3 linked regions of the Phyllobacterium zundukense genome follow. The protein of the gene in region 3 binds, or shares a complex with, the protein of the main gene of each other region. Links are inferred from orthologs where the notes say so. Each region holds a gene or a part of one and is shown on either strand. Other genes may lie near its edges. The genes, in order: pnp, eno and N8E88_RS26560.

Region 1 (10,724 bases), 2.4 Mb from region 3 along the record:
GACAGGCTGGAATTGATCGAACAGACCGATGCGTTGACGGCGATCTTCGAAGTCGAATGCGGCAAGGGCACCTACGTGCGCTCACTCGCGCGCGACATGGGCCGCGATCTTGGTTGCTATGGCCACATTTCCGACCTGCGCCGCATCGAGGTTGCACCCTTCGACGAGTCCGATTTCGTCACACTCGCGGAGTTGGAAGCTGCCCACCCTCCCGTCCCGACGGAGGAGGAGGGTGAGGACCGATCTTATGAGCGGCTGGCCGAGCGCTTCTCGGTGATGGATGCTTTTCTTATCGATACAGGCGCAGCGTTGGAAAGCCTGCCGCAGGTTGCAGTCTCTGATGATCAGGCGCATCGCATTCGGATGGGCAATCCTGTGATACTGCGCGGGCGCGATGCACCTGTCGAAGCTGACGAGGCCTGCGTGACTACCAAGGGCAAAGTTTTGGCGATTGGCTTTATCGAGAAGGGTCAGTTCCAGCCGAAGCGTGTATTCACGGCCTGAAATGGCCAGAATCATTTGCGGCTGGTAATTTGTCACATTTTCGACTATACGGCCCGCAGCGACCAGCTTTTGCTATCGCTTTAACCGGCCCCCGCTGGACGACATCCCGGCCGTGGGCATCCTGTTTTCCTCTTCAAAAGAAAGGATATACGATGTCGATAACCGCTGAACGCAAGCAGGCAGTGATCACTGAATATGCAACGAAGCCAGGCGATACCGGTTCTCCGGAAGTCCAGGTTGCCGTTCTGACAGAGCGCATTGTCAATTTGACCGAACATTTCAAGGACCACAAGAAGGATAACCATTCCCGCCGTGGTCTGCTCAAGCTTGTCTCGACGCGCCGCAGCCTTCTTGATTATCTCAAGAAAGTTGATCAGGGCCGTTACCAGACGCTGATCGAAAAGCTCGGCCTGCGCCGCTAATAACGGATTAAACCGGCGGATACGCGTTGCGTTCCGCCGGTTTCTTTCATCTCCATAGGAGGCGGTCATTTCGGATGAAATGACCGGGAACCTTCGATGGGAATGAATTCTACCATGAGACAGGTCATGGGGCAGGATTGCTGGCAACTCGAAAGTGCGAGTTGCAAATTGTCTTGCCCGTGATTGGTCTAAATCGAAACGGGAGATCGATGCTGCTATCCAAAGGGAAGCGCGTCTTTCTCCACTGAAGGACAAGATATGTTTAATCAACACAAAGTTGAAATCGAATGGGGCGGACGTCCGCTCATTCTCGAAACCGGCAAGATCGCCCGTCAGGCTGACGGCGCCGTTCTCGCCACCTACGGCGAAACCGTCGTACTCGCGACAGTCGTTTCCGCCAAGGCACCGAAGGCCGGTCAGGACTTCTTCCCGCTGACCGTCAACTATCAGGAAAAGACTTATGCCGCCGGCAAGATTCCTGGCGGTTACTTCAAGCGTGAAGGCCGTCCGAGCGAAAACGAAACATTGGTTTCGCGTTTGATCGACCGCCCGATCCGCCCGCTTTTTGCTGATGGCTACAAGAATGACACACAGGTCGTTCTGACCGTTATCCAGCATGATCTTGAGAACAACCCGGACATCGTTTCGATGATCGGTGCCTCTGCCGCTCTGACGCTTTCCGGCGTGCCTTTCATGGGGCCGATTGGCGGCGCGCGCGTCGGCTATATCGGTGGCGAATACAGGCTGAACCCAACCGTTGACGAAATGCCGGAATCGAGCCTCGATCTCATTGTTGCCGGTACGGGCGACGCGGTTCTCATGGTTGAATCGGAAGCCAAGGAATTGGCTGAGGACATTATGCTCGGCGCGGTAATGTTCGGCCATCGCGCTTTTCAGCCGGTTATCGATGCGATCATCAAGCTCGCGGAAGTCGCCGCAAAAGAGCCGCGCGATTTCCAGACGGACGACCTTTCGGCCGCAGAAGCAGCTGTTCTGAAGGTCGTTGAGGCCGATCTTCGCGATGCCTACAAGATCACCGATAAGCAGGATCGCTACAACGCCGTTGATGCGGCGAAAGCCAAGGTCAAGGCGCATTTCTTCCCGGAAGGCGTTGAAGAACCAGAGTTTTCCGCAGAAGAAATCGCAACCGTATTCAAGTCGGTTCAGGCGAAGATCGTTCGCTGGAACATTCTCGACACGGGCAGCCGCATCGATGGCCGTGATCTTTCAACGGTCCGTCCGATCGTTTCGGAAGTTGGCCTTCTGCCACGCACGCACGGTTCGGCTTTGTTCACCCGCGGTGAAACACAGGCCATCGTCGTTGCGACGCTCGGCACCGGCGAAGACGAGCAGTATGTCGACTCGCTGACCGGCATGTACAAAGAAACCTTCATGCTCCACTACAATTTCCCGCCCTATTCGGTCGGTGAAACAGGTCGCATGGGTTCTCCCGGCCGCCGCGAAATCGGTCATGGCAAGCTCGCCTGGCGCGCTATCCATCCGGTTCTGCCCGCCAAGGAACAGTTCCCCTATACGCTCCGTACGGTCTCCGAGATCACCGAATCCAATGGTTCGTCCTCGATGGCTACGGTTTGCGGCACATCGCTGGCTCTTATGGATGCTGGTGTTCCACTGCTGCGTCCGGTCGCCGGTATCGCTATGGGCCTGATCCTCGAAGGCGAGAAGTTTGCTGTTCTCTCCGATATCCTCGGCGACGAAGATCACCTCGGCGACATGGATTTCAAGGTAGCCGGCTCGGAAAATGGTATCACTGCCCTGCAGATGGATATCAAGATCGACGGCATCACCGAAGAGATCATGAAAGTTGCTTTGGCGCAGGCCAAAGACGGCCGTCTGCACATCCTCGGCGAGATGGCGAAGGCCATCACCGAAGGCCGCTCGGAACTTGGCGAATTTGCACCGCGCATTGAAGTCATGAACATTCCGACCGACAAGATCCGTGACGTTATCGGTTCCGGCGGCAAGGTCATTCGCGAGATCGTCGAGAAGACAGGCGCGAAGATCAACATCGAAGATGATGGTACAGTTAAGATTGCATCGTCCTCGGCCAAGGAGATCGAGGCTGCACGCAAGTGGATCCACTCCATCGTAGCAGAGCCGGAAGTAGGCGAGATCTATGAAGGCACAGTTGTAAAGACTGCTGACTTTGGTGCGTTCGTAAACTTCTTCGGCCCACGCGACGGGCTGGTTCACATCTCGCAGCTTGCTTCGGATCGTGTTGCCAAGACTTCGGACGTGGTCAAGGAAGGTCAGAAGGTCTGGGTCAAGCTCATGGGCTTCGACGAACGCGGCAAGGTTCGCCTGTCGATGAAAGTCGTTGACCAGGAAACTGGCAAAGAAATCGTTCAGGAAAAGAAAGCTCAGGAAGACGCTGAGTAATCTTCTGAATAGGCTATAGTGAAAGCGCGCCCTTGTGGCGCGCTTTTTTCTTGGCACAACATATCTATAGATGGATTCTTTATGGCCAACGGCGCCCTGCAGACGCTCTTCCTGCCTTTTGAAGACGAGATACTGGCTTTGCCAGACGATGGCTCCGCATGGTTGTTTCTCGGTGCTGAAGTAGATCGTGATATAAGTGATGAGTGGAAGACAAGCCTGACCTGTCTTCAACCATTCAAACCGGACTATTTGGCATTGCAGAAGGCAGGCTTTAATGCTGTGCCAAGGTTACTTGGCAATGAGCAGTTTGATGGTGGGTTGATCTTGCTGGGCAAGCACAAGGGACGCAATGAGAACTGGCTTGCTCAGGCACTGAAGCACATTAAACCCGGCGGTCAGATTGTGGTTTCGGGTGACAAGAAGCTCGGCGTCGACAGCTTCCGAAAGACGGTGGAGAGCGTCGTTCCAGTCGCTGAGAGGCTATCCAAACATCATGCCGTGGCCTTCTGGTTCATGCGGCCGGAAACCGTAAATAACGAGCAAATTGAAAGACTTACGGGCGAGCTAACAACGCTCGAAGATCGCTTCACGACGGCCCCCGGCATGTTTTCGCATTCCGCCGTCGACAAGGGTTCGGCCATGCTCGTCAAGCACTTCGCCGGCCGCATCAGCGGGCACGTAGCGGACTTCGGCGCAGGCTGGGGCTACCTTGCCAGCGAAGTTTTGAACCATCCGGAAAAACTGAAATCGCTGGCACTTTACGAGGCTGATTTCGAGGCCCTGGAAGCTGCCAAAATGAATATATCAGGGGGCGAAATCCCCGTGAGCTTCCATTGGCATGACGTGAATAGTGAAGCGATTACAGAGATTTACGATACGATCGTCATGAATCCGCCGTTCCATGCCGGGCGCAGTGCGGACCCGACGATGGGGCAGGGTTTCATTGCGGCGGCAGCCAAACGGATGAAGCCAGGCGGCAAGCTGCTCCTCGTTGCCAACCGGCAGATGCCCTATGAGGCGGGACTGAAATCACTGTTCAAATCGGTGCTGCCGCCGCTTGAGGACAATGCTGGCTACAAGATCATCGAAGCGAAGAAGTAATTTCTACCTCTTGCAACTAAAATGCCACCCGCGGTGGTAAAAAGCATGTCAGATTCGGCATTTCTTGCATCCGTTTCGCAAGTCCTTGCGTCATTTTTGCAAAAAACTTGCGGAAATTCGTCCCGGTTCCGGGGAGAACCCTGCCAGAATCACTCCCTGCCGTCGTCGGACTTTTTCAGCTCTTCCAGAGTCGGCATCGATACGATGTTGTAGCCGGAATCCACGTAGTGGATTTCACCGGTGACACCGCTCGAAAGGTCCGACAGGAGGTAGAGGGCAGACCGGCCGACGTCTTCTATGTCGACCGTGCGGCGTAGTGGTGCGTTGCGCTTCTGGTAGGAGAACATGGCGCGTGCATCGCCGATGCCGGCGCCAGCCAATGTGCGGACAGGACCCGCAGAAATTGCATTGACGCGAATTCCTTCCGGACCGTAGTCGGCGGCGAGATAGCGGACCATCGCTTCGAGGGCAGCCTTGGCCACGCCCATCACATTGTAGTTGGGCATGACCCGGGTGGAGCCGCCATAGGTCAGCGTCAGGATAGAACCGCCGTCAGGCATCAGCTTTGCCGCGCGCTGGGCGACCTCGGTGAAGGAGTAGGCGGAAATGACCATTGTTCTCGAAAAATTGTCCCGCGTGGTCACATCGGCATAGCGACCCTTGAGCTGCGACTTGTCGGAGAAGCCGATGGCATGGACAACGAAATCGATCGTGCCCCATTCTTTTTCCAGCGTCTCGAAAACCGCATCGACGGTAGCAATATCCTCGACATCGCAAGGCAAGAGCAGTTTCGAGCCAAGCTGTTCTGCCAAGGGTGCAACACGCTTGCCGAAGGCTTCGCCCTGATAGGTGAATGCCAGTTCGGCGCCGTTGTCGGCCAATTCCTTGGCTATTCCCCAGGCAATGGAGTGGCTGTTCGCGACCCCCATGATAAGGCCGCGTTTGCCCTTCATTAAATCAGCCATTGTTTCCTCAACCCTCGTAACGCTGGAAGACCAGCGAAGCGTTCGTGCCGCCAAATCCGAAGGAATTGGTCAGAACCGTATTCAGTTTGATGTTGTCGATCCGCCGGCGCGTAATGGGCATGTCTTCGAATGCCGGATCGAGTTCTTCGATATTGGCGCTTTCCGCGATGAAATCGTGATTCATCATCAGAAGTGAATAGATGGACTCGTGTACGCCGGTCGCGCCCTGCGAATGTCCGGTCAGTGATTTGGTCGCCGAAATAGGTGGGCACTGATTACCCGAACCAAAGACTTCGCGGATGGCTTCAATTTCCTTGAGATCGCCGACAGGTGTCGAGGTCGCGTGCGGGTTGATGTAATCGACCGGACCCTTGACGTTGGCGATCGCCATGCGCATGCAGCGCGCCGCGCCTTCACCGCTCGGTGCGACCATATCGGCACCATCCGAGGTCACGCCATAACCGACCAGTTCGCCATAAATCTTGGCACCGCGCGCCTTGGCATGTTCCAGCTCTTCGAGAACGAGCACGCCCGCGCCACCCGAAATGACAAAGCCATCGCGGTTCTTGTCATAGGCGCGGGAGGCTACCGATGGCCGGTCGTTGAATTTGGAGGACATGGCGCCCATCCCGTCGAAAAGCACGGACAAGGTCCAGTCGAGATCTTCGCAGCCGCCGGCGAACATCATGTCCTGCTTGCCATACTGGATCATCTCATAGGCATTGCCGACACAATGGTTGGATGTCGCGCAGGCTGAGGAAATTGAATAATTGACGCCCTTGATCTTGAACCATGTGGCCAGCGTTGCCGAGGCGGTCGAAGACATGGCTTTCGGCACGGCGAAGGGACCGACCTTCTTGCTGGAGCCGGATTCGATCGTCTTTTCCGCAGCCTCCACTATCGTGCGGGTCGAGGAGCCGCCCGAACCCATGATGATGCCGGTGCGCTCATTGGAAATGAGATCCGTATCGAGTCCGGCGTCAGCGATGGCCTGATCCATGGCGACATGGTTCCAGGCAGTGCCGCCACCGTGGAAGCGCATTGCGCGGCGGTCGACAAGCGTGGCGGGATCGAGCGTAGGAGCACCTTTCACCTGGCTGCGAAAACCGTGCGCAGCATATTCTTCGGCGAAGACAATACCGGATTTCGCCGTTCGCAGCGATTCCAGCACCTCCTCTACATTGTTGCCGATAGAGGACACGATACCCATGCCCGTCACAACTACTCGCCGCATCGCGATCTCCTTAAAGGTAATACGTTGCCAAATTTGTCAGGCAGCGCTTTCCTTGAACAGGCCAACCCGCAGGTCAGTTGCTTTATAGATAGTCTCGCCATCGACCTTTAACCAGCCATCGGCAATTCCAAGCACCAGACGGCCACGCATGACGCGTTTGAAGTCGATGCCATATTCGACAAGTTTGTTTTTTGGCGTGACCATGCCGGTGAACTTGACCTCGCCGGTGGAGAGGGCGCGGCCCTTGCCGGGCTCGCCGAGCCAGCCGAGATAAAAGCCGGTCAATTGCCACATGGCATCGAGGCCGAGACAGCCGGGCATTACAGGATCGCCAATGAAATGACAGGGGAAGAACCAAAGGTCAGGCTTGATATCGAATTCAGCGCGGATGTAGCCCTTGCCATTCTCGCCGCCTGTTTCAGAAATCTCGGTGATACGGTCGAACATCAGCATGGGCGGTGCTGGCAACTGGGCATTGCCCTGACCGAACATCTCTCCGCGGGCACAGGCAAGAAGCTCTTCATACCCGTAGCTTGATTTCTGTTCTGGCATTCTTTCTCCCATCGGTAACGTCAAGGCTTGCGCCTGCATATGTTCCGGCGCGGGCGGAACCTATCATAGTGTATTTCCGCCTGAAAACGCTGCATAGAGCAAACTACGGTCAAATGGAACCCTCGCCGGATCGAAGCCCTCTGCGAATTTAGTGCGACATGCGATTTCCAGTTGTGCCCACACTTTTCCTTAGACAAATGGCGTAAACGCTGCCTATTGATCGATTTCGCAAGACAGCATATATCAATCATGTAACACGACGGGCAATGTGTCTGTGGTGGGACTTCTGATATGAGTTAACGGAGTGGCAGACGGGCCATGCATATTTCTTACGAAATTGACGCCGATGTATCCTTGCAGGAGCGCTTGCGCTTTGCAGGATTGCGGCCGACCCGTCAGCGTATCGCGCTCGCCAGCCTGATCTTTGCCAAGGGTGACAGACACCTTTCCGCCGAAGAACTGCACGAAGAGGCGCTTGGCGCCAATGTGCCAGTTTCGCTGGCTACGGTATACAATACACTGCATCAATTTACCCAGGCCGGAATGCTCCGCATCCTCGCCGTCGAGGGCGCAAAGACCTATTTCGACACGAATGTTTCCGACCATCATCACTTTTTCGTCGAGGGCGAAAATGAGGTGATTGATATCCCCAGTGGTTCGACCATGGTTGGCAACTTGCCTCCGGTTCCCGAAGGCATGGAAATCGTCAACGTCGACATCATCATTCGCCTGCGCAAGAAGCGCGGCTGATCTAGACGGAAAATTCGCCAAGGCGGGCTGCAAATGGCGCTTTCCTGCGCTCCGATGCTCACGTACCCCAACGTACGCTGCGCTTCGGTGCTCGAAAATCACCATTTTCGCCACGCCCTGACGGATTTTCCGGTCATGCTCTTATAGGCACGAGTGGCAACGCATCGGCTGTTGCGCCATGGGACTCGTCATCCGAGTCGCGAGGCACAAGGCTGTCATTTGTGCTTGTCGCGAATCATGATGCCCGCTAACCTTTGCCACATAGGCTTGGCCCGCGCCTCCTCCCTCCTTCGGGAAGTATCGCACATACGGGGTGACATCATCATCGAACCATCTGTTCGAGCGACGCATAAGGAGGGGTTGCGTCTTTGGCTCGGAATGGAGGTCCTCGATGAAGCTTTCTGCCCCTATCTTCCAGTTGAAACGTCGGGCCAAGCTGCTGGTCCGAAAAAATAATATTCCCCTGCACGAAGCACTGAACCAAATTGCGCGCGAGGAAGGGTTTGCAGGGTGGAGCCTGCTTTCGTCCCGGATCGCAGCGGGATCATTGTCGAAAACCGTATTATCCCGGCTCGATGACGGCGATCTGCTGCTGGTGGCCGGTCGCCCCGGACATGGCAAGACCACGCTTGGACTTCAGCTTTTGCTCGACGCTGCCCGAGACGGCAGAAAGGCGATATTCTTCACGCTGGAATTTACCGAGCAGCAGGCACGGCAACATATTCGCTCGTTGGATGACGACTACCGCGACCTTGGCGACGCTATTGAAATCGTTACGTCGGATGAAATCAGCGCGGACTACATTATTCGCCACTTGTCAGCCTCGGACCGAGGGACAGTTGCCGTTGTCGACTATCTTCAGATACTCGACAAGCAACGAAGCAAGCCAGCACTCTCCGATCAAATTCTCGCTCTTAAGGATTTCGCCAGAAAGACCGGCGTCGTCCTGGGGTTCATCTCGCAGATTGATCGGTCGTTTGATCCATCAATCAGGCCTCTGCCGGATATTCGGGACATTCGCCTACCCAATCTCGTCAATTTAGGGCTCTTCACGAAAGCCTGCTTGCTGCACAATGGCGAGGCCCAGCTTCAGGACATAACTTAAATTACTTGAATACCGCGACACGGCAAACGTGTCGCGGCAGATTACAGGTCTTGACCCGAGTACGAAAGTGGAATGGATTATTGCGTTCGACGCTCAGATTCCGAGACCACCGGCGATATTTACGGTCTCACCGTTGATGTAGCCCGCGGAAGGTCCGGCGAGGAAGCAAACGGTTTCCGCCACTTCTTCGAGGGTCGCAATGCGACGGATCGGATGCATGTCGAGGATGGCTTCACGGTTCGGAAGCTCACCGGCAACGTCAGAGGCCATGTCCGTGGGCATGATGCCCGGTTGTACGACGTTCACAGTGATATTGCGGGGGCCAAGGTCGCGCGCGATGCCCTTCGCGTACCCGGCGAGCGCCCACTTTGTCCCGGTATAGTCGGCGACACCCGGGAAGGGCACGTATGAGCCGAGGAGAGAGCCGATGAAAATGATCCGGCCACCGTCGGTCAGTTTGGGTGCCGCCGCGCGCGTGATAGCGATCGTGCCCATAACATTTACCTGCCACTGGCGATTATATTTGTCTCCATCGAGCTCGGTATCGTCGACCTTGTGGCCCTGGATCGCGATGCCGGCATTGTTGACGAGGATGTCGAGCTTGCCGAATTCGGCAATCACCGACTCGATCAGAGGCTTGGCGACCGTGAGGTCCGCTTGGTCGGCCTTGATCGCAATCGCGCGAACACCCTTTGCCTTGAGCTTCTCCACGACGGCTTCGGCTTTCTCGGCCGAGGCGGCGTAGCTGATCGCAACGTCTGCTCCCTGATTGGCAAACGCCTCCGCCGTGGCAGCGCCGAGTCCGCGCGAGCCGCCCGTAATGAGCACGGTCTTGCCCTTCAATATGTTCGACATGAGAATCCCTTTCTGTGGATGATCAGGGCGCTGCCTGATCTGGTGAGCGAAAGCGGCCCGTTTTCATAACAGGCATTACGATAACGCTTGGTATGAAATTTGACAGAGGCAGTCAAGTGTTTTAAATAACGGTCATTATGAAAAAGACCGGGTTGCGCTGATGGGACGCCATCGCGAATTTGATGTGGAGAAGGTGCTCGACGCTGCGCTGTGCGTTTTCTGGCGCAAGGGCTACGAGGGCGCATCCTATGCTGACCTGACAGAGGCTGCCGGCGTTGAGAGGCCCGCCCTCTATTCTGCATTCGGCAACAAGGAGGCTTTGTTCCGCCGAGCCCTGGATCGCTATTATGAGCGATACCTGGATTTCATCCCGAAGTCGCTTGAGCTCCCGACAGCGCGGGCAGTTGCTGCGCATATCCTTTACAGTGCAGCCGAACTCAATACACGTTACTCCCACCATACGGGGTGTCTGGGTATAAACGGGGTTTTGGCAGGATCTGATGAAGCGGAGCCAGTGCGTCAAGCGCTGATCGAAGCTCGCGCCGGCGGTGAGGCGCAGCTTCGTGAACGCTTCGAACGGGCAAAGGCCGAAGGCGACTTACCGAAGACGGCCAAACCGGATGCCCTTGCGGCATTCGTGATGGCTGTCTCTCACGGCATGGCGGTGCAGGCCAAAGCCGGCTTTAGCCGCGAGATGCTGGAGGCCGTTGCCGAGCAAGCACTTTCCGCGTGGCCTGCGGGTAATTCCACGTCTTCGGAAAAGTCATCCTGAAGCGCTAGTCGACAGCGATTCCGAGAGCACCGGCCAATGTCTTGAACACCGGCGTATAGAGGTA
Region 2 (8,816 bases), 190 kb from region 3 along the record:
AGTTGCTGTCGGTGTAGCAGGTGTATTCATCGAAACGCATCAGGACCCGGACAACGCGCCGTCAGACGGTCCGAATATGGTGCCACTCGACCAGATGCCACGGCTTCTCGAAAAGCTTCTGGAATTCGACCGGATTGCCAAAAGGGCTTGAACCTACGGCCTAAAAGTTCCTTCGCAGAAAATTAAGTTTTGATGCAACCGTGATGCGGCCTTGCTCATTATCCTCGTAGGCAAGCAAAAGAGGAGAAGAGCAAAATGCCAACTAGCTCAGGACATACGAAAGCTATTCGCGCTTCGCGGGTTATTGGTACCAATGTGTACAATAGCAGCGGTGACAAGATCGGTGAAATTGAAGACGTCATGCTCGATAAAACCACGGACGGTATCATGTTCGCGGTCGTCGGTTTTGGCGGCTTCCTTGGAATTGGCGAGAAATATCATGCCGTGCCGTGGAAGCTTCTCGACTTCGATGAAGCGACGGGTGGGTATGTTGTCCCATTCACCAAAGAACAGCTGGAACAAGCACCAGCTCATGGCATAACCGAACTGACCGAGAATGACGGCCTCAAGGTCCGCGACAGGTCATTCTCCTATTACAATGACGTAGCCGCTTAACAGGCGTTACCTCATGGATTAAGGCCGTCTTTGACGGCCTTTTTTCTGTTTTGTTCCACAATTCGTCTTCGTGGGGATTTTCCTTGTCATGTTCATTCGCTATTCAGTGGCTCAATGCTCACTGAAAGGGAATACTCCATGACTGCTATTGTCGATATCATTGGCCGCGAGATTCTGGACAGCCGCGGGAACCCGACTGTTGAGGTCGATGTCGTTCTCGAAGACGGTTCCATGGGCCGCGCAGCCGTACCCTCCGGTGCGTCGACCGGTGCGCACGAAGCAGTCGAACTGCGCGATGGTGGTACACGCTATCTCGGCAAGGGAGTTGAAAAGGCTGTCGACGCGGTCAATGGTGAGTTGTTCGATGCAATTGGCGGCATGGAAGCGGAAAACCAGATCCACATCGATCAGACGATGATCGACCTTGATGGCACGCCGAACAAGAGCCGCCTCGGTGCCAATGCAATTCTTGGCGTATCCCTTGCCGTAGCCAAGGCTGTAGCTGAAGCATCGGGCCTGCCTCTCTATCGCTATCTCGGCGGTCCGAGCGCCCATGTATTGCCTGTGCCGATGATGAACATCATCAACGGCGGCGCGCATGCCGACAATCCGATCGACTTTCAGGAATTCATGATCTTGCCGGTCGGCGCGTCTACCTTTGCCGAGGCGGTTCGTTATGGCTCGGAAGTGTTTCACACGTTGAAGAAGCGTCTGAAGGATGCGGGGCACAACACCAATGTCGGTGACGAGGGTGGTTTCGCACCAAATTTGAAGACGGCGCAGCACGCCCTGGATTTCATCATGGAATCGATCGAGAAGGCGGGTTTCAAGCCGGGCGAAGAAATCGCACTTGGTCTCGATTGCGCCTCGACCGAATTCTTCAAGGACGATAGCTATGTCTATGAGGGCGAGAAGAAATCGCGCGATCCGAAGACCCAGGCGAAATACCTTGCCAAGCTTGTCGGCGATTATCCAATCATCACCATCGAAGACGGCATGGCTGAAGACGATTGGGATGGCTGGAAATATCTGACAGAGCTCGTGGGTAACAAGTGTCAGCTGGTTGGCGATGATTTGTTCGTCACCAATTCGGCCCGCCTGCGCGATGGCATCAAGATGGGCGTCGCGAACTCGATCCTCGTCAAGGTCAACCAGATCGGCACGCTTTCCGAAACATTTGACGCCGTCGATACTGCACATCGCGCTGCCTATACCGCGGTCATGTCGCATCGCTCGGGTGAAACCGAAGATACGACCATTGCCGATCTCGCCGTTGCAACCAATTGCGGACAGATCAAGACCGGCTCGCTCGCCCGTTCCGATCGGGTCGCGAAGTACAACCAGCTCATTCGTATCGAGGAAGAGCTTGGACCGCAGGCAAGCTATGCAGGGCGCGGTATTTTCCGGTTTCTTTGAGAATATTGGTTGAAGAATGAGCGCTGATTATCTCTCCCCTTGTGGGAGAGAAAGGGTTTTCCCGGATTTAGCCTTTTGCTAAATCCTTGGAAAATCCAAGTGAGGGGGTAGTTCAGCGAGGCGATCCCCTCTCTGGCGATTTCTAGCACTTAGCAAAGAGGCTAAGATGCTGAAATCGCTTTCTCCCCACAAAGGGGGAGATAACCGGAGCCCGTTTTAAATCAGTTGGTAATCGCCTGTTAAGCAAAACATTGTCTTATGGACTGGTGAAAAATCAGGCGATTGCGTCTGATTCCTTGGGTTTGCGGTTCTATGGAAATGTGGACAAAACAGCGAAAAAAAACCAAACGGGGGCGGTTGATCGTTCCGCTGCTCTCCACTCTGTTTTTCGCCTATTTTGGTTTTCACGCATACCATGGCGAATACGGACTCTATTCGACTATCAAGCTGCAAGAACAGACACAGTTGCTGCAGGCGCAACTCGACGCCGTCAAGGCAACGCGATCCGAGCTTGAACGCCAGGTTCAACTTATGCATGATGGTACGATCGAGAAGGATATGCTAGACGAACAGGCCCGCAAGGGGTTGAATGTATCTCGGCCGGACGAAGTCACCATAATGCGTGGCTCCGGTGATTTGGCTATTAACTGATTGCTGGTTAATCGACGTTTTTCTCTGTATTTTGAACATCTTATTTGCATAGCACTTATTCGATTCTGCATATTGTAAGTTCCGCCCCTGCTGCTATTCTCGTGCGACCAATTCACAGGGAGTGAGATATGGCCACGAGGGCGAAAAAAAGCCCTGCGCGTTCTGCGCAGACCTCCGCTATTAAAGCACCAAAACCAATCCAGTTTACCAAGGAACAAGAATTAGAAGCCTACCGGCACATGCTGCTGATCCGCCGCTTTGAAGAAAAGGCCGGTCAGCTGTACGGCATGGGTTTCATCGGTGGTTTCTGCCATCTCTACATCGGTCAGGAAGCTGTCGTCACCGGCATGCAGATGTCGCTGAAGGAAGGTGATCAGGTTATCACCGGCTATCGCGACCACGGCCACATGTTGGCTTGCGGCATGAGCCCGCGCGGCGTCATGGCGGAATTGACAGGACGGCGCGGCGGCCTTTCCAAGGGGAAGGGCGGTTCAATGCACATGTTCTCCAAGGAGAAGCATTTTTACGGCGGTCACGGCATCGTCGGTGCGCAGGTTTCGCTCGGAACCGGTCTCGCCTTCGCCAATCGCTATCGCGACAACGGCAATGTTTCGCTGGCTTACTTTGGCGATGGTGCTGCCAATCAGGGCCAGGTTTACGAAAGCTTCAACATGGCTTCGCTGTGGAAGCTGCCGGTAATCTATATCATCGAGAACAATCGTTACGCGATGGGCACTTCGGTTTCGCGCGCTTCCGCCGAGACGGATTTTTCCAAGCGCGGTATCTCATTCAATATTCCCGGTATCCAGGTCGACGGCATGGATGTACGTGCGGTCAATGCTGCAGGTGAAGAGGCCGCAGCCTGGGCGCGTTCCGGCAAGGGGCCGATGATTCTTGAAATGCAGACGTACCGGTATCGCGGCCATTCCATGTCGGATCCGGCCAAATACCGTTCCAAGGACGAAGTGCAGAAAATGCGCTCCGACCATGATCCCATAGAGCAGGTGAAGCACCGGTTGATCGAAAACGGATGGTCCACTGAGGACGACCTGAAGAAGATCGACAAGGACGTTCGCGATATCGTGGCGGATGCCGCCGATTTCGCCCAATCCGATCCGGAGCCGGATCCATCCGAGCTTTACACCGACATTCTGCTCTAAGGGAGGCGCTATCATGCCTGTAGAAATTCTGATGCCAGCGCTCTCGCCGACTATGGAAGAGGGCAAACTGTCAAAATGGCTGAAAAAAGAAGGCGACAAGGTCACTTCCGGTGATGTGCTCGCTGAGATCGAAACCGACAAGGCGACGATGGAAGTCGAGGCTGTCGATGAAGGAACGCTTGGCAAGATCCTCGTTCCGGAAGGCACCGACAATGTAAAGGTGAATGCGGTGATTGCCGTTTTGCTTGGTGAAGGCGAAAGCGCCAATGCCGCCAGCGCGCCCAAGGCCGCTAATGCTGAAGCGCCTGCGGAAGAAGCGCCGAAACAGGAAGCTGTGGCGGAAAAGCCTACTGCATCCGTTCCTGCAGCGCCTAAGGCCGAAGTGGCTGCTGACCCGGATATCCCCGAGGGCACCGAGATGGTGTCCACCACTGTTCGCGAAGCGTTGCGCGACGCCATGGCGGAGGAAATGCGCCGCGACCCCAATGTCTTCATCATGGGCGAGGAAGTCGCCGAATATCAGGGCGCCTACAAGATCACCCAGGGCCTGCTCGACGAATTCGGTCCGCGCCGCGTTGTCGATACACCGATCACCGAGCACGGCTTTGCCGGTGTTGGTGTTGGTGCCGCGATGACGGGTTTGCGTCCCATCGTTGAATTTATGACCTTCAACTTCGCCATGCAGGCAATCGACCAGATCATCAATTCCGCGGCCAAGACACTTTATATGTCTGGCGGCCAGATGGGTGCACCGATGGTGTTCCGTGGTCCAAGCGGCGCTGCTGCCCGGGTCGCTGCCCAGCACTCGCAATGTTATGCCGCCTGGTACAGCCATATTCCAGGTCTGAAGGTCGTGATGCCTTATTCGGCTGCCGATGCGAAGGGCCTGCTCAAGGCTGCCATCCGCGATCCAAATCCGGTGATCTTCCTTGAAAATGAAATACTTTACGGTCATTCGTTCGATGTGCCGAAGCTTGACGATTTTGTTCTCCCGATCGGCAAGGCCCGTATTCACAAGAAGGGCAAGGACGTAACCCTCGTTTCTTTCGGCATTGGCATGAATTACACGGTCAAGGCGGAAGCCGAGCTTGCGAAGATGGGCATCGACGCGGAAATCATCGATTTGCGGACGATCCGGCCGATGGACATTCCAACAATCATTGAATCGGTCAAGAAGACGGGACGTTGCGTCACGATTGAAGAGGGTTACCCGCAGTCTTCGGTTGGAACGGAAATCGCAACACGCGTCATGCAGCAGGCTTTTGATTATCTCGATGCACCGATCCTGACGATTGCTGGCAAAGATGTGCCGATGCCTTACGCGGCAAACCTTGAAAAGCTGGCTTTGCCAAATGTTCAGGAAATCATCGACGCCGTCAAAGCCGTGACCTACACCGCCTAAGGGGAGGAACCCGATATGCCGATAAATATCACCATGCCGGCGCTTTCTCCTACCATGGAAGAAGGCAATCTTGCCAAATGGCTGGTCAAGGAAGGCGATAAGGTCACGTCCGGTGATGTCATCGCCGAAATCGAGACCGACAAGGCGACGATGGAAGTCGAAGCGGTTGACGAAGGCACTGTAGCGAAGATCGTTGTCCCTGCCGGTACTGAAGGCGTCAAGGTCAACGCGCTGATCGCCATTCTGGCGGGCGAAGGCGAGGACGTCGCGGCAGCTGCCAAAGGCGGTGGCGACGCGGCGGCGCCAGCCCCAGCGGAAGCACCGAAAGAAGAGAAAAAGGCTGAAGTTGCGCCTGAAGCTCCGAAGGCTGAAGCGCCGAAAGCGGACGTTGCTCCGGCACCGGCGGTAGCTTCCGCACCTGCGAAGACCGGTGATCGTCCATTTTCGTCGCCGCTTGCACGGCGGATCGCCAAGGATGCAGGCATTGATCTCGGCGCCGTGACAGGCTCGGGCCCGCATGGCCGTGTGATCAAGAAGGACGTAGAGGCGGCGATTTCCGGTGATGGAGCCAAGGCTGCTCCTGTTGCGGGAGCCGCGCCATCCGCGGCAACGCCAGCAGCACCGAAGCCGATGTCTGACGATGCAGTGCTCAAGCTGTTCGAGCAAGGCTCGTACGAACTCGTACCACACGACGGCATGCGCAAGACCATCGCCAAGCGTCTGCTCGAAGCCAAGTCGACCGTTCCGCATTTCTATCTGACGGTGGATTGTGAGCTCGATGCGCTCTTGGCTCTACGTGCGCAGATCAACGCCGCTTCGCCAATGCGCAAAACGGAGAAGGGCGATGTTCCGACCTACAAGCTCTCCGTCAACGACATGATCATCAAGGCGATGGCGTTGGCGCTACGCGATGTTCCCGAGGCGAATGTCTCCTGGACGGAAGCCAATATGGTGAAGCACAAGCATTCGGATGTTGGCGTCGCTGTCTCCATTCCCGGTGGCCTGATCACGCCGATCATCCGCAAGGCTGAAGAAAAGACGCTTTCCGCAATTTCAAACGAGATGAAGGATCTTGCCAAGCGCGCTCGCGACCGCAAGCTGAAGCCCGAGGAATATCAGGGCGGAACGACCGCCGTCTCCAATCTCGGCATGTTTGGCGTCAGGGATTTCGCAGCCATCATCAATCCGCCGCACGCAACGATTCTTGCCATCGGTGCGGGCGAAGAGCGGGCTGTGGTCAAGAAGGGCGAGATCAAAGTCGCAACCGTTATGTCGGTGACGCTGTCGACTGATCATCGTGCCGTTGACGGTGCCTTGGGTGCAGAACTTGCTCAGGCCTTCAAACGTCATATCGAAAACCCGATGGGCATGCTGGTCTGAGGGCACCATGAAAACGGTCCTTTGCTATGGCGACTCGCTGACCTGGGGATACGTTCCCGACGGATCGGGTCGCCATGCGCTCCAGGATCGCTGGCCGGAGGTGCTTCAGACCGAACTGGGGACAGATGTTCATGTCCTCGCCGATGGTTTGAATGGCCGCACAACCGCTTTCGATGATCATCTTTCAGGGTTCGAGCGCAACGGTGCCAAGACGCTGACCACAGTACTTGGCACGCATTTTCCGCTTGATCTTGTGATCATCATGCTCGGCAGCAACGACATGAAGGCGTTCATCTGCGGGAATGCTCAAGGCACCAAACGTGGCATGCAACGCTTGATCGAAATTGTCCGCACGGTGCCGTATCAAATGAACGCAAAGGCGCCGCAGATCCTGATCATGTCGCCGCCGGCGCTTACAGCGATTGACGAACTGGACTTCCAACGAACTTTCGAACAGGGCATTGAACAGTCACGCCTGCTCGCGGAGTGCTACAAGGACGCCGCTGAACTTGCCGATTGTGCGTTTTTCGATGCGGGATCGGTCGCCAAAACATCGCCATTAGATGGCGTACATCTTGATGCAGAGAATACACGGGCAATCGGTAAAGCCATTGCACCCATCGTTCGGGACATACTCGAGATTTAATTCAGGAGGACCAAGGTTTTGGCCAATAATTACGACGTGATCATCATTGGTTCGGGCCCGGGCGGCTACGTTACCGCTATCCGCTCCGCGCAGCTTGGTTTCAAAACCGCAATCGTCGAGCGGGAACATCTTGGCGGAATCTGCCTGAACTGGGGCTGTATTCCGACCAAGGCCCTGTTGCGCTCGGCAGAGATTTTTCATTATGGCCAGCATGCCAAGGATTATGGTTTGACCATCGAGGGAAAGATTTCCGCGGACGTCAAAGCAGTCGTTCAGCGTTCGCGCGGTGTTTCGGGTCGGCTCAATGCTGGCGTCGGGTTCCTGATGAAGAAGAACAAGGTCGACGTGATTTGGGGGGAGGCCAAGCTATCCAAGCCCGGCGAGATCATTGTCTCGAAGACCTCGAAAAAGCCGATGGAGCCGCAGCCGCCGCTACCGAAAAACGCTTTGGGTGAAGGTACTTATTCGGCTAAGCATATCGTTCTCGCCACTGGTGCCCGCCCGCGCGCACTGCCGGGCATCGAGCCCGATGGCAAGTTGATCTGGACCTATTTCGAAGCCATGGTGCCGCCGGAAATGCCGAAATCACTCGTGGTCATGGGATCTGGTGCGATCGGGATCGAATTCGCGTCATTCTACCGTTCCATGGGGGCGGAGGTGACTGTCGTCGAACTCCTGTCAAACGTGATGCCCGTTGAGGATGCGGAAATCTCCGGGATCGCTCGCAAGCAGTTCGAAAAGCAGGGTATGAAAATCATCACCGACGCCAAGGTGACGAAGGTCGATAAAGCCGCGAATTCGATTACTGCGCATGTGGAGACCAGGGACGGCAAGGTAGAGAAGATCACTGCGGACCGACTAATTTCGGCGGTTGGTGTTCAAGGTAATATCGAAAATCTCGGGCTCGAGGCTTTGGGTGTGAAGACTGATCGTGGCTGCGTCGTCGTTGATGGTTATGGCAAGACCAACGTGCCCGGCATTTACGCCATCGGTGATGTTGCCGGACCACCCATGCTCGCGCACAAGGCCGAGCATGAAGGTGTGATCTGTATCGAGAAGATTGCAAACTTCCCGGGCGTTCATCCCATCGAGAAGGACAAAATTCCGGGCTGCACCTATTGCCAACCGCAGGTTGCGTCCGTTGGCCTCACCGAAGCGAAGGCCAAGGAGAATGGACGCGAGGTTCGCGTCGGGCGTTTCCCGTTTGCCGCAAATGGCAAGGCTATTGCGCTTGGCGAAGATCAAGGTCTGGTGAAGACCATTTTCGACAAAAAAACCGGCCAACTGATCGGTGCCCACATGGTCGGCGCGGAAGTCACGGAACTTATCCAGGGCTTCGTCGTCGCCATGAACCTCGAAACGACCGAAGAGGAATTGATGCACACGGTCTTCCCGCACCCGACTTTGTCGGAAATGATGAAGGAAAGCGTGCTGGATGCCTATGGCCGTGTGTTAAACGCGTAAGTAACAGAGGAAACTTGGCTCTTGGTCACCATCAAGGATAGCAGACCCTGGATCAACCTTTCATGGCTGATCCTCAAATGGT
Region 3 (11,270 bases):
CCCTGATCTTCCTCGCGGCCTCGAAAGACAAGGCAAGATCGGCCGCGGAACGAGCTCCTGAGCTCGAATTGACCTATAATTGGGATCCGGAGGAGTATACAGGCGGGCGTAATTTCGGACACCTTGCCTATGTCGTCGACAACATCTACGAGACTTGCCAAAACCTGGCAGACAAAGGCGTCGTGATCAACCGGCCGCCACGCGACGGCAACATGGCCTTCATCCGCTCGCCCGATGGCATCTCGATCGAGCTCATCCAGAAGGGCCCTGCGCTACCGCCACAGGAGCCTTGGCTGTCGATGCCGAACACCGGCACCTGGTAAAACCTTAGCTCGCGAACACAACTTAAACGCGTATCCGAGCGCCGCTCTGCGGCGGTCGGGTACGCCAAGACAAATCCCTTCCCCGCGCTGCCCTCTCCTGTTATCAAACGACAAAACGAGGAGGACGCCATGAAGGATGTGCTGATCGAGCTTGAGCGTCGCAGGAACGTTGCGCGCGAAGGCGGCGGCAAGGTGCGGATCGAAGCGCAGCATAAGCGCGGCAAGCTCACAGCGCGCGAACGCATCGACATTTTTCTCGACGAAGGCTCATTCGAGGAGTTCGACACCTTCGTCGAACACCGCTCGACCGATTTCGGCATGGAAGAGACAAAATTCGCCGGCGATGGGGTCGTCACCGGGTGGGGCACTATCAATGGCCGCACAGTTTTCGTCTTCGCCAAGGATTTTACGGTTTTCGGCGGCTCGCTTTCCGAAGCCCATGCGGAGAAGGTTCAAAAAATCCAGGATATGGCGCTGCGCAACCGTGCCCCTGTCATAGGGCTCTACGACGCCGGCGGTGCCCGTATTCAGGAAGGCGTGGCAGCTCTTGGCGGCTATGCGGAGATTTTCCAGCGCAACGTGCTCGCCTCCGGCGTCATCCCGCAAATCTCTGTCATCATGGGGCCTTGCGCCGGCGGCGACGTTTACTCGCCAGCCATGACCGATTTCATCTTCATGGTGCGCGACACGTCCTATATGTTCGTCACCGGCCCCGACGTTGTAAAGACTGTCACCAATGAAACAGTGACGGCAGAGCAGCTCGGAGGCGCATCGATCCATACGACCAAGTCCTCGATTGCCGACGGCGCCTACGACAATGATGTCGCCGCGCTCCTGCAGATGCGCCGGCTGATCGATTTCCTGCCTGCGTCGAACACGGCCGAAATTCCCGCGGTCGAGTGCTATCAGTCAACGGATGAAATGGATTTTTCGTTGGATCGGCTGGTGCCGGACAATGCCAACAAGCCATACGATATCAAGGAGCTGATCCGCAAAACCGTCGATGAGGCCGATTTCTTCGAGATACAGGAAAATTTTGCCAAAAACATCGTTGTCGGGTTTGGCCGCGTCGAAGGCAGCACGGTCGGCATCGTCGGCAACCAGCCGATGGTCCTTGCGGGCGTTCTCGACAGTGATGCCTCGCGCAAGGCAGCGCGCTTCGTCCGCTTCTGCGATTGTTTCAATATCCCGATCGTGACCTTTGTCGACGTTCCAGGCTTTCTTCCGGGAACAGCGCAGGAATATGGCGGCTTGATCAAACACGGTGCCAAGCTGCTCTTTGCCTATGCCGAGGCAACTGTGCCGAAGATCACCCTGATCACCCGCAAAGCCTATGGTGGCGCCTATGACGTCATGGCGTCAAAGCATTTGCGTGGCGATATCAATTACGCATGGCCCTCGGCTCAAATCGCCGTGATGGGCGCCAAGGGCGCGGTTGAAATCATCTACCGAAAGGATATTGGCGACGCAGAAAAGATCGCAGCGCATACGAAGCGCTACGAGGATCGTTTTCTTTCGCCATTTGTCGCTGCAGAGCGGGGTTATGTCGACGAAGTCATCATGCCCCATTCAACCCGCAAGCGGATCTCGAGGGCACTTCGCATGTTACGCAACAAGGATCTCGAAAATCCCTGGAAGAAGCACGATAATATCCCGCTCTGACAGTATGTTATGATCTGAATTGAACTATGGTTTCAGCGACGGAAGCTGAAACCACCATTGGATTCCCGTAAAATCTGGGAAATCGTGCGCTTGTCGCAAGGCTCGCTTAGCTTCTTGGTCGCCTTGACGATCGTCTTGGCAGCGGCCACTTGTGCCATCTTCAATACATTTGTTTCATTTGATGATGATGTGTCTTTGGTTATTGTTATCATTATTCGAACACCCTCCATTAAAGCCGCTCTTTACGCGAGCAATCCTTACCGCAACCGGATTTATATTCCGTTGCACTGCACACTATGTACGAGAACTAAACCGATTTAACAAATCACTATTTGTATCGGATTTTGACTTGTATTTGAATGAAACCAATGGATTGGTAAAAGGTTCCTTCACCAGTGCATAAAATAGCTATCCGTTTAGAATCGTCATGCTGCAGCGCAATACTCATGCTCTCGTGTGTAAAAAACTTTGCGTAAATTACGCAAACGGCAACTAACTGCCGCGGTCCTGGTTGAGCCATGACGCGAGCATTCTCGTTCTTCAGGCCAGAACCTTGTCGAGGAAAGACCGCATTACGCCGTTGAATTGCTCTGGTCTTTGCAGCGGTGCGAAATGGCTCACGCCAGGCAAGAGGAACAACTCCGCCCCCGGAATACTCCCGGCGAGATATTTGGCGTGTTCGAGCTTGATAAACTCATCATGCTCGCTTTGTACGATCGCGACGGGTGTATGGATGTCAGCTAAATCGCTCGCAGTATAGTTGGGTTCGGTTTTCATCATCAGACCAACCGCATCGACAAACGCCATGAATTGATCCGGCGTGGCCGACAGCGCGGCGTAGTCCTTGGCGTGGCGGCTGAAACATCGGTCGATGGTCGGGCTGGGTATGATTTCCTTTGTGCCGCTGGGATCCATGTTGCAACCAAAGAAGAATACACCAGCAATTCGTGCAGGAGCTTGCATGGCAAGGACGAGGGCTATGCACGCGCCGTCGCTCCAACCTACGACGGCCGCCTTTTCGAGGTGCAGTGCATCCATCACAGCTAGAACATCGGACGCCATCAACTCATAGGTAAACGGCCGCAAATTGCGCGTGCTACGCCCATGACCCCGGCTGTCAATGAGTATAACGCGACGGCCCAAGCCGACCACCATTGGAACTTGATAACCCCAATTACCGCTATGGCCGAGGCCTCCATGCAGCAGGATTACGGGCGAACCGGCGCCGTATGTGGCGAACCAGATCCGCGCGCCATCGTGATCCACGTAACCTTGATCGCTTGTGACCGGCAACGGCGCGGCGCCATGCGCTTCGAAATTCTCAAGGTCGTCGTCGTTCGGCAGCATTGAAGAAACCTGATCTAGTTCAGCGCTCCGGCCGTTTTCATGTTGGCAAATTCGCCGACAGCCGAGGCAAGTCTCTCCGCTACATGGGTTCGCCACGCCGGATCAAGCATGAGCTTTTCGTCTTCGGCGTTGGAAAGATAGCCAATCTCGACCAGAACAGACGGCACATCCGGCGCCCGCAGTACCTGAAACCCTGCAAAACGATGCGGGTTGTTGATCATGGTGACGTCTTTCTTGAGCGACTTCACCACAGTCTTGGCAAAGCTCAAGGAGAACGTGTGGGTTTCACGCCGTGTCAGGTCCATGAGAATATCGGCAATCTCCGGTGTCTCGTTGTCGTAGGCGATACCCGCCACCGCATCGGAACGGTTTTCACGATCGGCCATGGCGCGCGATTCCGCGTCCGACGCCTTGTCCGAAACGGTATAGACGGTAGCCCCGCGTATACTGCCGCGATTGATCGTATCCGCATGAATCGAAATGAAGAGGTTTGCTTCGTATTGGCGGGCGATACGAACCCGTTCGGTCAGCCGCAGAAAAGTATCGGCACTACGGGTCATCTCCACCCGCAGACCCGGCAGCTTGGCGAGCTCGTCGCGCAATTGCTGGGCAAACATCAAGGTTACGTTCTTTTCCATGATGCCGCTTGCACTTTCCGCGCCACTGTCGATACCGCCGTGACCGGGATCGATGACGATAGTAAATGGCTTCGGTCCCTTGCTCGCCTCATCTGGCGCCGCGACCGCGAGCCGGTCGCCCTTTGGAGCGGCATTCGTTGACGCAGTGGTTGCATTTTGTGTCTTCAATGCTTCCGCAAATGCACGGTCCGACGCAGCGACGAAATCCGCCACCAGCCGGTAACCAGGACTATTGTCATTCTTGATGACGTTGAGCTGCTCGACCACAAAGGGCCCCTTGAGCGTAAAGATCAGGCGCGAACGCTGATCGTCGATCAGTCCGTAGCGCACATCTGTTATCAGTCCGCGTGGCTCCACAGACTTCTTGTCAAAGGCAAAAACCGCTTTGGGAATGTCGATTGCCAGCCGGTGCGGTTGATCGAGCAGCATTGTCGATACATCGGGCTCGCGGTCGAAATTGATGACGACGCGCGTACGCAACTCGTCGCCGGCAGCTTGATATGTCAACGCGGCCAGTTCACCTGCCGCATGAGACGCACTGCCCGCTTGTACGAAGACAAGAAGGCCGAATACGGCAGCCATGAATATCCGACAGATCACGCTCATCTCGCTTGGCCCGCCGATGGACAGGCTTCCCCTCTCCATCGTTGTATCAGACATGGCTCACATTGGAACCCTGCCGACAACACACTATGTCTAAGCAATAGGTAGGGAAGCATGGTTAATATTATCTTATGGGGTCATGGTATGTTATGTGCCGATGACACGATTATGAAGACCCCCTTGTCATAACGCGGCGCACCTCCTAAAAGCAAAGGTGGGTTACTTTTCTGCCGTCCAGAATCGGGCTCTTTGATGTCACGGTAAATAACCGGCTGACAATGAAGACAGGGACATGGAGCGGCATCGGCGAATTCGCCGGGGTAACCAAAAAAGAATTTAGCGCGAGCCGACAGGGATTGTCGGCAACGCTTTTTGTGAACGGCAGATCGCGCAGCCAAGGCGCATCGAGCCAGCCCTTTCGGGGGTATTAACAGTGTCGGCACAGCTGAGAAGCGTGCCATTCGTAGAGGTCGTTTCGTCAGGAACAGGAATGTTTGTTACAGACGTGAATATAACCGGCTTGCAAGCCGCGGCTGCCCGAGGGCAACTCCGCGTGTCGCCGTGTCTGTCTGTTTCTGCGAACCTTAATATATCCGGCAAATGTGAAGACGCGGCGCCAGAAACCTTGCAGGTTTCCTGGCTGTCTCGCGTTGGCAGCGTTTCGGCCGGGGAGAAGAAGTATAATGTCGGACAAAATGCTAATAGACGCCTCCCACCAGGAGGAAACACGGGTTGTCGTGGTTCGCGGCAATCGAATTGAAGAATTTGACTTTGAATCTGAACATAAAAAACAAATCAAAGGCAATATCTATCTGGCGCGGGTGACGCGTGTAGAACCTTCCCTTCAGGCTGCATTCGTCGAGTATGGCGGTAATCGCCATGGCTTTCTCGCTTTCAGCGAAATTCATCCTGATTACTATCAGATCCCGGTCGCCGATCGGCAGGCCCTGATCGATGCCGAGGCGGAAGCCGCAAGCCAGGACGAAGATCACGAGGAGAACGCCAGCGAACAGCGTAGCCGCGATCGCAATGATCGCGGTACGCGTAGTCGCCGTCGCGGCCGCCGTGGTCCACGGCAGGAAGACGACGCATCCAAGCTCGACGCTTCCGACGAAGACGTCGCCACTTCCGATGACGAGGGCGAAGCCTCCACACAGGCCGCTTCGCACGAATCAAGCGACGACGACTCGACACCGGAAGGTGGTAGCCAGACTATGGCAGCTGCCATTGAAGCGGATGTGATTTCGGAAGCCGTCAATACCGGCGCTGCGGACGAAGCAACAGAAAGCGATGATGAAAGGCCGGTATCTGATGATGCCGGCGAAGGTAATTCGAGGAGATCGCGTAGTCGCTCGAACGAGGACAAAGACGAGGTCCACGACGAACTCGATGAAGTCGAATCGGTCGGTGCTGAAGATGCGATGGAAGAAGTTCCGACGCATCAGCGGTTCCAGCGCCGTCAGTACAATATTCAGGACGTCATCAAGCGCCGTCAGATCCTGCTCGTTCAGGTGGTCAAGGAAGAACGCGGCAACAAGGGTGCAGCCCTCACGACCTATCTCTCGCTCGCCGGTCGGTATTCAGTCTTGATGCCAAACACCGCACGTGGCGGCGGTATTTCGCGCAAGATCACCAGCATCCAGGATCGCAAGCGCCTGAAGGACATCGTCAAGGATCTCGAAGTGCCGAAAGGCATGGGCGTGATCCTGCGCACCGCCGGCGCCATGCGCACCAAGCCGGAAGTCAAGCGCGACTACGAATATCTGATGCGGCTGTGGGAGAATGTTCGCAGCCTTACACTTGCATCGTCTGCACCGACTCTCGTTTATGAGGAAGGCAGCCTGATCAAGCGTTCGATCCGCGACCTTTACAACAAGGACATCACGGAAATTGCAGTTGCCGGTGAAGAAGGCTATCGCGAGGCCAAGGACTTTATGCGCATGCTCATGCCGAGCCACGCGAAAGTCGTTCAGCCCTACCGCGAACTGACTCCGATCTTCGCGCGCAATGGCATCGAGGCACAACTCGATCGCATGCTGCAGCCGCAAGTGACCTTGAAGTCCGGCGGCTATATCATAATCAACCAGACCGAAGCGCTGGTTGCAATAGACGTCAACTCCGGACGCTCGACGCGCGAACATTCCATTGAAGACACTGCTTTGCAGACAAATCTTGAAGCGGCAGATGAAATCGCGCGTCAGTTGCGTCTGCGCGATCTTGCCGGCCTGATTGTCATCGACTTCATCGACATGGAAGAAAACCGCAACAACCGGGCGGTGGAAAAGCGGATGAAGGATTGTCTGAAAGATGATCGGGCCCGCATCCAGGTCGGCCGCATTTCCCATTTCGGCCTGCTTGAAATGTCGCGTCAGCGCATCCGCGCCAGCGTTCTGGAATCAACGACCCAGGTTTGCGCAGTTTGCGGTGGCACAGGACACGTACGCTCCGCCTCCTCTGTCGCGCTGCACGTCATGCGCTCGATCGAGGAATATCTGCTCCGTCATTCGCAGAATAACATCATTGTTCGCACGACTGTCGCGACTGCGCTCTATGTTCTCAATCACAAGCGCCAGAACCTCGCCGATCTCGAAGCACGTTTTGGCCTGACCATCAGCATTGAAGCCGACGACAGCGTTGGCGCCCAGCACTTCGCCATCGACAAGGGCTCGATAGCCCTTGGCCCGATCGTTCCGTTGACCGAGACACCAACTCTCGGCATCGCCGATGATTTCGACGAAAGCGATCCGGTCATCGAAGATGCGGATGATGACGGCGCCGAGGTGCAGACCAGCGAGACCGCACGGAGCGCTGACAATGACGACGCATCGCGCAAACGCAAGCGCAAGCGGCGGCGGCGCGGTGGTCGCGATCGCCAGGAATCGGCAGGTGTCGAGCATGGCCAGCAGGTCATTAGCGATGACGATGACGCCGACCAGCCAGCGGTCGAAGGCGAAGACGCAGCGGCAACCAAGGCGCGCGAAGAGGAAAACGAACGGCGCAAGAAGCGCCGGCGGGGACGCCGCGGCGGGCGGAAGAACAAGCGCTTCGATGACGGCGACGATGCAGAAAATCGCGTAACTGCCAGAGCCGTGCCGGATGCCGAGCCTGTGTTCGTGTCGATCCCATTGCCCGATTTCTCCAAGCCGAAGACGATCGAGGCGATCGCCGATGCAGCTGAAGCTGCTTCAGTGCCAGCGACGGCTGAGGTGCTTTCTGCTGAAGAACCTGTGGCAATCGACGATATCCTTGCAAAGAAGCCGGTAAAACGCAGATCGCGCTCCAAGGCGGCAATCGAAGCCGCCGAGATCGCCGTCGCAGAAGTTCTAGCCGAAGCGGAACCCGAAGCCCCTGTAAAGCCCAAACGCGCCCCGCGTAAATCGGCGAAAAAAGCCGATGCGCCCGTTGTAACCGAGGCCTCGGAGCCAGCGGCCACTGTTGAACCGGTAGAGGCAAAGGTTGAGCCCGCGGTAGAATCTACACCGGCACCAGCGCCCAAAGTGGTTGAGTCCAGCACGCCTGTCGTCACCTCAACCGGCAAAGAGAAGAAGTCCGAAGTTGAACCGGCCAAAAAGGGCTGGTGGCAGAAGAAAGGCTTCTTTTGAAAAGCGCTGAACTTTAAAAAGTGATTTGGAAAAACCGGTGTATCGCCGGTTTTTCTTTGTCGTCCTATAGTTGGCAATACTGCTGTGCGTGGTTCGACAAGCTCACCATGAGGGAGGTAGGTGGGTTGCGGGGAGCCAAGTGCTGCCATGTTGGTAATTACTTATGTAAATAATCCACCTCCCTCATGGTGAGCTCTATCCTGAGCTTGTCGAAGGGCGAACCACGCACAATTTTGTTGCTAACTGGCTTTTCACAATTCACGGAGCTTCCAATAAGCTTACTTTCTTTCAAACATCGATTTCGGTACGAATAGGTATGGTAGCATTTCAAATGACTGGTTTATTTCAACCAATAGCTAATTTTGTGCGTGGTGCGATTGTTGCAGGGGCCGCCGGTGCACTGTGCGTAGCGCAAACCGTGTCTGCCACTGCCCAGTCATCATCCGTACCGATCGTACGCGATGCCGAAATCGAGGCGCTGGTCACAGACTATGCGAGCCCGATCATCAAAACCGCAGGCCTCTCCAGAAACGCGATCAGGATAGTTCTGGTCAACAACAACAGCTTCAATGCCTTCGTCGACGGCAGGCGCATCTTTATCAATACAGGTGCCCTGCTCCAGGCGCAGACGCCCAATGAAATCATCGGCGTTCTCGCACATGAAACGGGTCACCTTGCCGGTGGTCACGAATTCAAGCTGCGTGAACAACTGGCCGCTGCGAAGACTCTGGCCGTTGTTACAAGCCTGCTTGGTATCGGCGCTGTCGTCGGTGGCGCCGCAGGCGGAGCGAGCGGCCTATCGAAAGCAGGTATGGGTATTGCGATGAGCGGTCCCGAAGCCGCCATGCGCAACCTGCTCAACTATCAACGCTCCGAAGAAATGGCCGCGGACCGTTCAGCCATCACCTATCTCGCAAGCACGGGACAATCGGCCAAAGGCATGCTCACCACGTTCGAGCGCTTCTCCAATGCGCTCGCATTGACGGGAACCAGCGTCGACCCATACCGGATCAGCCACCCGATGCCACGGGAACGTATCGCAAACCTTGAAGTTCTCGCTCACGCCAGTCCTTATTATGACAAGCTGGATAATCCGGCGCTGCAGCAACGTCATGACATGATGCGCGGCAAGATTGCCGCCTATACTGGCGGCGGTGCAAGTGTATTGCAGACCTTCCGCAAGGATCCGCGCAATATCGGTGCGCGCTACGGCGATGCCATTGCAACCTATCTTAACGGCTCCTCCCAGTCCGCGCTTTCAAAGATCGACGTGTTGATCAAGGAACAACCGAAGAACCCCTATTTCCAGGAGATCAGAGGCGAGATCCTGTTGAAGCAGAACAAGGCGAGCGACGCGGCAAAGGCCTTTCAGAAGGCAAACGCGCTCGATCCGCGCAAATCCAGTTTGATCCGCATGAGTTATGGGCGGGCTCTCATGCTGTCGGGCACGCCGGATAATCTCAAGGCGTCCATAAAGGAAATCAAGGCTGGAATTGCCAGCGATCGTGAATATCCGTCAGGTTATGGCTATTTGGCCCAAGCCTATGCTCAGACGGGCGACATGGTCAGGTCCGATCTCGCCAGCGCGGAACAGAAATATTATTCAGGCAAGATCCAGGACGCACAAATCTTTGCCATTCGTGCGCAGCGTGGCTTGAAAAACGGCACGCCCGAGTGGATACAGGCCCAAGACATCATCAATGCAAAGCGCAAGTGAGACGCGGCAACACGCGTTCCAACAGAATTTGAAAAAAGGACAGTTCATCATGACAAAAGTCGCCCTGATCGGTGCCGCCGCCGGCCTCGTTGGCGTTGCCGCCCTCGCCCTTGGCTATCAGGCTGGCCGGTCTGATGTCGTTGTCGCCAGTGCTGTGCCGGAGATGTCTTCAACCGCAGCGTCCACGACCGACAGAGCAGAAATTGAAGGGATTGTGCGCAATTATCTGATCAATAATCCCGAGGTCATGATCGAGGTCCAGACCGCTCTCACTGCCAAGCAGGAAGCCGCGCAAAAGGAAGCTTCAACAGAAGTTATCAGCGAAAACAGGGACAAGATATTTCAATCGCCGATGGATGCGGTCTTCGGCAATCCGAAAGGCGATGTCACGATCGTTGAATTCTTCGACTATAATTGCGGCTATTGCAAAAAAGCATTGCCGGACATGGACGCCCTGCTGAAAAGCGATCCGAACCTTCGTTTCGTGATGAAAGAGTTCCCGATCCTTGGTGCGGACTCAACACGCGCGCATATCGTCGCCAAGGCGTTCAAAGCGCTCATGCCAGACAAATATCTGGAGTTCCACCGTGATCTCCTCGGTGGCGAAGGACGCGCAACCGAAGCGTCGGCGATGGCTATTGCGATCAAACTGGGCGCAAACGAAGCCCAAATCCGCGAGAAAATGCTATCTCCCGAAGTCACCAAGGCTTTCAACGAAAACTTCGAACTGGCAAATAGCCTGAGCATTACCGGCACCCCGTCCTATGTCGTGGGTAATGAAGTCGTGCCCGGCGCGCTTGGTGCGGATGTCCTCGCCGAAAAGATCAGCCATATTCGCAACAAATAGCCTGAATATTTACTTTTGCTTGGCAAAACCCTTTGTGGACAAGCAATAAGGGTGCTTTGCAGGCTTTTCGCTTGCCGATAAGCCGTCTATATGGGACCACGATTTCGCGAAACCATCCGGTAAATCATGAAACAGCAAATCTTTATCCTTAACGGCCCGAACCTGAATATGCTTGGTAAGCGCGAGCCGGGAATATATGGCGCTGCGACATTGAGCGATATCGAAGCTCTGTGCCGTGCCGAAGGTGATAGCCTAGGCGTCGACATTGTCTTTCGCCAGTCCAATCATGAGGGTGATCTGGTCACCTGGATTCAGGAGGCAGGCGAGCAAAAGGCATTGGTGCTGATCAATCCTGCCGCCTACACGCATACATCTATCGCATTGCATGATGCCATCCGCGCTGCCGCCGTCACGCTGGTGGAGGTTCATCTCTCCAATATTCACGCGCGCGAGTCATTTCGCCATCACTCCTACGTTTCCCCTTTGGCTAAAGGGGTGATATGTGGCTTCGGGGTCGATGGCTACGTGATG

The links.
Region 1: the proteins of N8E88_RS26560 (region 3) and pnp are in contact, whole or in part, in a cryo-EM structure (PDB 9QH0), measured with the Escherichia coli proteins. The link is inferred for Phyllobacterium zundukense from one-to-one orthologs.
Region 2: the proteins of N8E88_RS26560 (region 3) and eno are in contact, whole or in part, in a solved structure (PDB 2FYM), measured with the Escherichia coli proteins. The link is inferred for Phyllobacterium zundukense from one-to-one orthologs.

The regions. Positions count from the first base shown.
Region 1 is NZ_CP104973.1:523,740-534,463, reverse strand. Bases 849-3,755 are described here. They hold pnp (polyribonucleotide nucleotidyltransferase), read left to right. Parts: upstream 849-1,184; coding sequence 1,185-3,326; downstream 3,327-3,755. Other genes in these bases: N8E88_RS14975 (class I SAM-dependent methyltransferase), read left to right, coding at 3,408-3,755; rpsO (30S ribosomal protein S15), read left to right, coding at 849-926. In the rest of the region: tRNA pseudouridine(55) synthase TruB, read left to right, coding at 1-504; more of rpsO, read left to right, coding at 579-848; more of N8E88_RS14975, read left to right, coding at 3,756-4,427; enoyl-ACP reductase FabI, read right to left, coding at 4,577-5,392; fabB (beta-ketoacyl-ACP synthase I), read right to left, coding at 5,400-6,626; 3-hydroxyacyl-[acyl-carrier-protein] dehydratase FabA, read right to left, coding at 6,663-7,178; iron response transcriptional regulator IrrA, read left to right, coding at 7,497-7,928; N8E88_RS14950 (DNA helicase), read left to right, coding at 8,320-9,033; N8E88_RS14945 (SDR family NAD(P)-dependent oxidoreductase), read right to left, coding at 9,127-9,888; N8E88_RS14940 (TetR/AcrR family transcriptional regulator), read left to right, coding at 10,049-10,660; N8E88_RS14935 (acyltransferase family protein), read right to left, coding at 10,665-10,724. UniProt on the Escherichia coli protein: Involved in mRNA degradation. Catalyzes the phosphorolysis of single-stranded polyribonucleotides processively in the 3'- to 5'-direction. Also involved, along with RNase II, in tRNA processing.
Region 2 is NZ_CP104973.1:3,076,966-3,085,781, reverse strand. What follows is about bases 1-2,892. They hold eno (phosphopyruvate hydratase), read left to right. Parts: upstream 1-753; coding sequence 754-2,031; downstream 2,032-2,892. Other genes in these bases: pdhA (pyruvate dehydrogenase (acetyl-transferring) E1 component subunit alpha), read left to right, coding at 2,811-2,892; N8E88_RS27465 (FtsB family cell division protein), read left to right, coding at 2,350-2,682; N8E88_RS27475 (PRC-barrel domain-containing protein), read left to right, coding at 256-615; kdsA (3-deoxy-8-phosphooctulonate synthase), read left to right, coding at 1-151. Outside these bases: more of pdhA, read left to right, coding at 2,893-3,842; N8E88_RS27455 (pyruvate dehydrogenase complex E1 component subunit beta), read left to right, coding at 3,856-5,244; N8E88_RS27450 (pyruvate dehydrogenase complex dihydrolipoamide acetyltransferase), read left to right, coding at 5,260-6,624; N8E88_RS27445 (SGNH/GDSL hydrolase family protein), read left to right, coding at 6,632-7,270; lpdA (dihydrolipoyl dehydrogenase), read left to right, coding at 7,289-8,734; N8E88_RS27435 (hypothetical protein), read left to right, coding at 8,756-8,816. UniProt on the Escherichia coli protein: Catalyzes the reversible conversion of 2-phosphoglycerate (2-PG) into phosphoenolpyruvate (PEP). It is essential for the degradation of carbohydrates via glycolysis.
Region 3 is NZ_CP104973.1:2,893,377-2,904,646, reverse strand. Bases 4,923-8,375 are described here. They hold N8E88_RS26560 (Rne/Rng family ribonuclease), read left to right. Parts: upstream 4,923-5,256; coding sequence 5,257-8,175; downstream 8,176-8,375. In the rest of the region: N8E88_RS26585 (VOC family protein), read left to right, coding at 1-323; N8E88_RS26580 (acyl-CoA carboxylase subunit beta), read left to right, coding at 453-1,985; N8E88_RS26575 (hypothetical protein), read right to left, coding at 2,018-2,197; N8E88_RS26570 (alpha/beta fold hydrolase), read right to left, coding at 2,526-3,332; N8E88_RS26565 (N-acetylmuramoyl-L-alanine amidase), read right to left, coding at 3,347-4,552; N8E88_RS26555 (M48 family metalloprotease), read left to right, coding at 8,507-9,892; N8E88_RS26550 (DsbA family protein), read left to right, coding at 9,942-10,739; aroQ (type II 3-dehydroquinate dehydratase), read left to right, coding at 10,866-11,270. UniProt on the Escherichia coli protein: Endoribonuclease that plays a central role in RNA processing and decay. Required for the maturation of 5S and 16S rRNAs and the majority of tRNAs. Also involved in the degradation of most mRNAs.